DNA from 3 places in the Lysinibacillus sp. FSL L8-0312 genome. Region 2 is predicted to be linked to each of the others. Evidence: riboswitches for the same ligand, from Rfam matches in the RefSeq annotation. Region 2 holds a riboswitch; each other region holds the start of a gene.
What was found. Region 2 has a riboswitch for S-adenosylmethionine ahead of MHI22_RS13290 (bifunctional homocysteine S-methyltransferase/methylenetetrahydrofolate reductase). Riboswitches for the same ligand answer to the same signal wherever they lie in the genome.
Positions count from the first base shown of each region.

Region 1 (2,268 bases), 1.7 Mb from region 2:
ATATGATATTCAATTTCATCTACAAAATCCCATTCGTATGGTGTTTCTTGGTAAACATAGTAGTTCAACCAGTTAGAGAATAATAAATGCGTATGGGCACGCCATGTATTCATTGGCTCCTGTGATGGATCATCATTCGGGAAGTAATTCACAGGAACAGCGATATCTATGCCCTTTGCGACATCCCGGCTATATTCATCGGCTAATGTTGTCGCATCATACTCCAGATGCCCTGTAATCATAATGTTTTTATTATCTTTTGATTGGACGATGAACACACCTGCATCCTCTGAATAGGATAATAATCGTAAGTCTGGATGATTGCGAACCTCGTCGATCGAAACAGAAGTATAGCGTGAATGTGGAGCGGTAAATAAATCACTGAAGCCACGTACTAAATCCACTGTTAAATCGGTGATTACATGGGAATAGACACCTGAGCATTTAGCTGAAAGTTCTACCTTTCCTATCCCATAATGATGATACAGTGCCGCCTGTGCCCCCCAACAGATATGTAAAACGGATGTCACATTCTTTTTGGACCAGTCCATAATTTCTGAAATTTCCCGCCAATAGTTAACTTCTTCAAAGGCCATTTTTTCTACAGGTGCTCCCGTAATAATCATCCCGTCATAGCGACGGTGACGAATTTGGTTGAACGTTGTGTAAAATAGCTGTAAATGTGATTTACTGACGTTTTTCGACTCATGTGTGGCCGTATTTAAAAAGGTGATATTTACCTGTAGCGGTGTATTCCCTAATAAACGTAGTAATTGAAGCTCCGTTTTTTCTTTTTCAGGCATTAAATTCAATATTAATATGTTTAACGGACGAATTTGCTGTGTTTTCGCACGGTCCTCTTCCATGACGAAGATTTTTTCCTCACGTAAATGTTCTCCAGCTGGTAAATTTTTCGGAATATTAATTGGCATCTTGCGTTCCCCTCTCTTTGATCACTCTCTTTTAGCAAACCTTGCTGACAAATTAAAAAATCCTCCTCATTCCATACGAGATAGAATGAGAAGGATTTTTTCACGTCCACTCTTATCTCTCAAAGGAAAAATCCTTCGCTGGAATTAGCACCTTTCTAACAATTGTTAGAGGTTGCTGAAGCGTCATCGGGCCAAATCCCTCAGCTTCTCTTGATAAGATTATTTAATTACATCGAATTGTAGCATGAATTAGTTAGAATATCAATAATTCATAGAATATTTTGTGATTCAAATGCATGTTCCTCGTTTATTTGATGTACACTAAGCTTGCTATAAGTAGTGTTTCTACATTTAAAATTTATGGTAAACATGCCGTATTTATGTTACCATATAACTTTAGTAACAGAGAGGAACGTGAATACTTTGATTAAAATTGAATTTCCAAAACCTGATGTAGTCATCCGTCAACGTGAACAAGAAGTAAAACCTGGTGATGTGCCTATCACACCATACTTTGGTTTTATTGACTTCCATAAAATCACACGTGATAAAGGCGGCATTTTTTTATTCTATAATGACAAGAATGAGCTATTATTTGTCGGCAAAGCACGTAAAATTCGTCAACGTATTAAAAAGCATTTCGAGGACAATGTATCTCCGATGAAAAATCATCGTGATGAAGTGTTCAAAATTGAGGTCTATGAAGTAGAAGATCCAATGGAACGTGAAATTTACGAAACATATGCGATTAACACTTTCCGCTCCAAATACAATGTAGAGAAAGTCTTTTATTAAGATATCTTGTAAAGAAACCGAAATCTCATTTAATGGGATTTCGGTTTTTGTCTTATATAGAGGTTACGCGATCTATTGGCGTACTCTCGCCGTTTATTCGCAAATCAATCGTGTCTAGCTCAGGATCTTTGGTGATGATTTTATATACATAGGGTTGAGCCACTTTTCGTTGCTCGCTACCTTCTTTCAGTTGGATGACTTGACTATTTTCTTCAGCCGCAATACTTGCCAGCACATTCCCTTTCGAATAATAAACAAGATAATACGTAGAGTCATCTTCATACAATAATTGAATCTTATCATTAGCCTCAATTTTTTGTTGAATATTGTCTGGAACGACAGTTAGCTCATGAATCATTAGTAGTTTGGTAGGCGTTTTAGCGTTACATGCTCCTAACATTAATAAGCTCATTAAACCTAGCAACACGAATTTTTTCACGTTACTCCCCTTCCCTTATGACTATTCTAAGAAAAAAGCTTTACGCTCCTTAGCAATCCAGTCTTCTAATTCCTGATCATCACGTTTTACCAATCGATTGAT
Region 1 is NZ_JBBOOV010000001.1:930,931-933,198, forward strand. Features, by position in the region: gene metA (homoserine O-acetyltransferase MetA) at 1-932, opposite strand, end outside; SAM riboswitch class I at 1,042-1,152, opposite strand; gene MHI22_RS04760 (nucleotide excision repair endonuclease) at 1,302-1,727, shown strand; gene MHI22_RS04765 (hypothetical protein) at 1,780-2,166, opposite strand; gene MHI22_RS04770 (TrmB family transcriptional regulator) at 2,188-2,268, opposite strand, start outside.
Region 1: it holds a riboswitch for S-adenosylmethionine, as region 2 does, so the genes downstream of both, metA (homoserine O-acetyltransferase MetA) here and MHI22_RS13290 (bifunctional homocysteine S-methyltransferase/methylenetetrahydrofolate reductase) in region 2, are expected to answer to the same signal.

Region 2 (2,268 bases):
CTGGGAAGTCCCCAACTTTTGTTGGATCACCAGTAACAGCTAACACATCATGAATTCCTAATGCATTTAACCCCATTAAATGTGATTGCAGACCGATTAAATTACGATCTCGGCATGTAATATGTGTTAGAGGACGTACACCATTAGTACTCTTCAACAATGCACCCATAGCAATATTGCTAATACGTGGAGAAGCCAGAGAATTGTCTGCCATCATGACGACATCTGCTCCTGCATCATACAATTGTTTTGCCCCTTCCAGAAAACCATCAATTTCCAGATGTCTAGGTGTATCTAGCTCTACAATGACAGAGCGTTCGCGCTTTACTTTTTCATGAAGAGGTTCATACTTCGTTGGCTCTGCTTCACGAACAATTTGAATCTTCTCGGGTTTGGCATACTTTTCATGAACTGGTGATAACTCTTCTAAATACTTCTTCGCTGCTGCTATATGCTTCGGTGTCGTACCACAACAGCCCCCAATTAAGCGTACCCCTTGATCACGTAATTCTACAGCCGCTCGACCAAAATATTCAGCTTCTGACTCATAAACGACACGTCCATCTTCTAAGTCAAGGAGTGAAGCATTCGGATAAGCCGACATAAATGCCTTATCAGGAAGTTCTACACCTTCAAACGCCTGAATAGTATGGTGTGGACCTAGACGACAATTGACACCCACAATATCCGCACCAAGTTTTTCTAGCTCATGCAGGGCGTTATTTAAAGACATACCGTTTTGTAAAACACCAGGTTCGTGCATGGAAACTTGCGCAATAATCGGTAATTTTGTCTTTGTCCGTAGCATCTTTAAGGTAGCTGTTAATTCTTCAAAATCATAATAGGTTTCGAGTAAAAGGCCGTCTGGATTCCCAGCAAGTAAAACACTCGCTTGCTCCTCAATAGTTGCTAAGATTTCATCTAACGTTGCATCACTTTTACGAATACCACGAATACCACCAATTGTCCCTAAGACAAACTGACCTCCATCTGCCGCAGCTCGCTTTGCGATTGTAATCGCTGCTTCATTAAATTGTTGGACACGCGATTCTAATCCATAGCGAGCTAATTTAATGGCATTTGCACCATACGTATTCGTTTGGATGATATCAGCACCAGCTGCAATATATTCTCTATGAATCTTTTCAATTAACTCAGGTTTCTGTACATTCATTTCCTCATGACAATACTCCAAACCATAGCCATAAAGTACTGTGCCTATTGCGCCATCTGCCGTCAATACATGCGTTTTTAACCTTTCAAGCAATCTCATTAAACTAGCCTCTCTTCCTATATCTCTGTATAATAAAAAGCCTTCTTTTATAAAAAAAAGAAGGCTTTAATGACTCATCATTGTTTTTTCCTTCTCATCTTCGACTCAATGGTCTTCTGGATTTAGCACCTGACAAAAAAGTTGGTTGCTGAAGCTTCAATGGGCCAGTCCCTCTGCTTCTCTTGATAAGAATGTAGTATGAATTTTTTAAATAATTAAAAGAATCATATCGTTTACTGACGAATGAGTCAAGACTATTTCACATAACAAAGATATTTTTCACTTAAAAGCTTAGAAATTGGCTAGTTCCTTTGCAAGCTCCTCACCGATTTTTTTCCCATTTTGAATACAAGCACCAATCCCTACCCCAAAGTATGAACAACCTGCGATGGATAGATTAGGATAGTTTTCTTGTAATTCTTGAACTAAACCTTGTAATGCTTCACGGTGAGCTAGATCATATTTTGGCATTTGATCAATCCATTTTGTGACATTAATAACTGTTGGCTGTTCCTCTATTCCTAGGCTCTTGCGCACATCCTCTAAAGCAACCGCTGCTAATTCTTCGTCAGACATGGCACGGAGTTGCTCATATGCTGGATTGATGCTTTTATAAAAGAGTCGCACAAGTAATTTATGATCTCTTGATGTATGCCTCCATTTACGACTTGTCCAAGTTGCAGCATTACATGTAACGTCAGAATTATGTGAGACAATATAGCCCGTTCCATCTGCTGGCAATCTAGAGTCTGGTACATCAAAACCTAAATAGATCGTAATTGCTGAAGCTGTCGTAAATTGGTCAAAATAACGGTTTAATGATTCATCCTGTAGTAGGCCTTGAACAGCCTCATTCGGCAGTGCTAAAACGACATAATCTGTCTCGATGCTTTCACCATTAGCTAAGGCAATTGAATAGTGGTTTTCTTGCTTTTGAACATTGACAGTTGCGACACCCTTGATGATCTCTACATCAGTTAATGTTTGTTCGAGAC
Region 2 is NZ_JBBOOV010000001.1:2,629,633-2,631,900, forward strand. Features, by position in the region: gene MHI22_RS13290 (bifunctional homocysteine S-methyltransferase/methylenetetrahydrofolate reductase) at 1-1,273, opposite strand, end outside; SAM riboswitch class I at 1,365-1,465, opposite strand; gene MHI22_RS13295 (protoporphyrinogen oxidase) at 1,565-2,268, opposite strand, start outside.

Region 3 (2,268 bases), 1.1 Mb from region 2:
TCCGATTGATTGCTCCTTTCTCAAGCTCCTAAAAAGCAAGAATCTGCTCGTTTTCCATAGAGGAATTTCGGCAGATTCTTCAGCTACTAGAAGCTTCCTGAATGTATTACCAGCTAGGGATTACTGAACCTTTGAATTCTTCTTCAATGAATTGACGTACTTCATCAGATTGGTAAGCCTCAACGAACTTTTTAATTGTTGGGTCATTTTCATTTTCTGCACGTACCACAATATAGTTCACATATGGAGAGTCAGTAGATTCTAAAAGAATAGCGTCATCTTTAGGATTAATGCCAGCTTCCAATGCGAAGTTTGTATTAATAGCTGCTACATCTACTTCACTAAGCTGCTTAGGAATTTGAGCTGCCTCTAATTCGATGAATTTTAAATTCTTTTTGTTTTCTTCTACATCACGGATAGAGGCTGTTAAATCTGCCCCATCTTTTAATTTTATATAGCCTGCTTCTTGTAAAACAAAGAGGGCACGAGCACCATTTGTTGGATCATTTGGTAAACCAAACGTTGCACCATCTGGAATGTCCTCAAAGGATTTATATTTTTCAGAGTAAATACCCATTGGATTTAAAATCGTTTTGCCTACTGTTACTAAATCTGTATCATGATCTTTATTAAACGTATCGAGGAAAGGCTCGTGTTGATAGCTATTCGCATCAAGATCACCTTCAGATAAAGATGTATTAGGTAAAACATAATCAGAAAATGATTTAAGCTCTACTTCTAGCCCATTTTCTTTGGCTACTTTCGCTGCAACTTCTGCGATTTGTTCGTGTGGACCAGATGTGACACCTACGACGATTTTATTTTCATTAATTGCTTCAGCTTGACCTTTACTCTCTTCTTTAGAGCCACAACCTGCTAGAGCTGCTGCTAATGTAAGACTTGCTAAACCTACTAAAAATTTATTTTTCTTTTTCATGAAAACTACCTCCAAGATTGTTTTTATCGGTTTTTGAAAATAAAAAAACTCTCTTACAAACTAAGAGAGGCTCATGAAAAAATGTCCTCTCTTATCTATCAAACGATAATCGTTTGCAGGATTTAGCACCTTCCTTCTAAAAGGAGGTTGCCGAGCTTCATAGGGCCAGTCCCTCAGCTACTCTTGATAAGAGATTTATCATATTTTTTTGTAATTCCGATAGAACTAATATAATTTATAGGTTATAGTAAGTCAATAAATATTTTTTAAATTTTTTATATTATTATAATATTTCGTCATGAAAGAGGGATAGCAATGTCTGTAAGAGTTAATTATGGTATAGGTTCATTTGGCAAGGTTGTGAGTGCTCGATTGCTAATGGGTACAGACATTATTGAAGGAATGGAGGCACTTTGTGAGGAGAACCATATTGAGTCAGCAACAATTGTTAGCTGTATAGGTAGCCTTCAAAAGAGTAGCTTTGTTTATTTAGTACCTGATGAAACATCTCAGATTAACGTAAGTTTTAGCGATGTCATAAAAAAAGAGGGGCCACTCGAATTGATCCAAGGCTCTGGCGTAGTATGTAAGCGTGATGGGGGATATGAAACACATTTCCATGGTTCTATGAGTGATCAATGGGGCGTCGTGTCAGGGGGGCATTTAATGAAGAGCGGGAACCCTGTTATTACGGCTGACATAGTGCTAGCTGAGGTTCAAGGCATCCAGCACTTTCGAAAATTTGATGAAGAAACAGGCCATGTTCAATTTTATCCATTAGAACACGGTTTACAGCAGCCAAGGAAAATTGAAAAATAGCGAAAATGATACTAACTTTTTCTTTTCACTGAGTTGCATGTTCCTTCCTGAATTAAAAAATGTTAGACCGAGCTTATAATCGGTCTAACATTTTTACTTTTGTCCCAGCCTCATTGCATGGTTAAGGGTTGAATAATTGTAATTGTTCGATTCTATGGATTGCTTCACGTAAGCGTTCCTCGCTAACAAGTAAACCAACACGGATATAGCCTTCGCCATATTGGCCGAAGCCATTGCCTGCTGCTACAGCGATATCAGCCTTTTCCAATAATAAATCGGCAAACTGCTCGCTAGTATAGCCGAATGGTACAGGGAGCCATGCGAAGAAGGAGCCTTTTGGAGCCGTTACATGCCAACCAATTCTTTGAGCTTCTTCAATGAGTACATTGCGGCGACCTTCATAGGTAGCTCGCAGTTCATCCACACATTCTTGGGAAACTGTAAGTGCCGCTGCTGCTGCTTGTTGAATAGCAGGGAATTGACTACAAAACAGATGATCCTGAATTAGATTA
Region 3 is NZ_JBBOOV010000001.1:3,731,244-3,733,511, forward strand. Features, by position in the region: gene MHI22_RS18815 (methionine ABC transporter ATP-binding protein) at 1-1, opposite strand, end outside; gene MHI22_RS18820 (MetQ/NlpA family ABC transporter substrate-binding protein) at 107-937, opposite strand; SAM riboswitch class I at 1,026-1,130, opposite strand; gene MHI22_RS18825 (PPC domain-containing DNA-binding protein) at 1,253-1,756, shown strand; gene MHI22_RS18830 (pyridoxal phosphate-dependent aminotransferase) at 1,878-2,268, opposite strand, start outside.
Region 3: it holds a riboswitch for S-adenosylmethionine, as region 2 does, so the genes downstream of both, MHI22_RS18820 (MetQ/NlpA family ABC transporter substrate-binding protein) here and MHI22_RS13290 (bifunctional homocysteine S-methyltransferase/methylenetetrahydrofolate reductase) in region 2, are expected to answer to the same signal.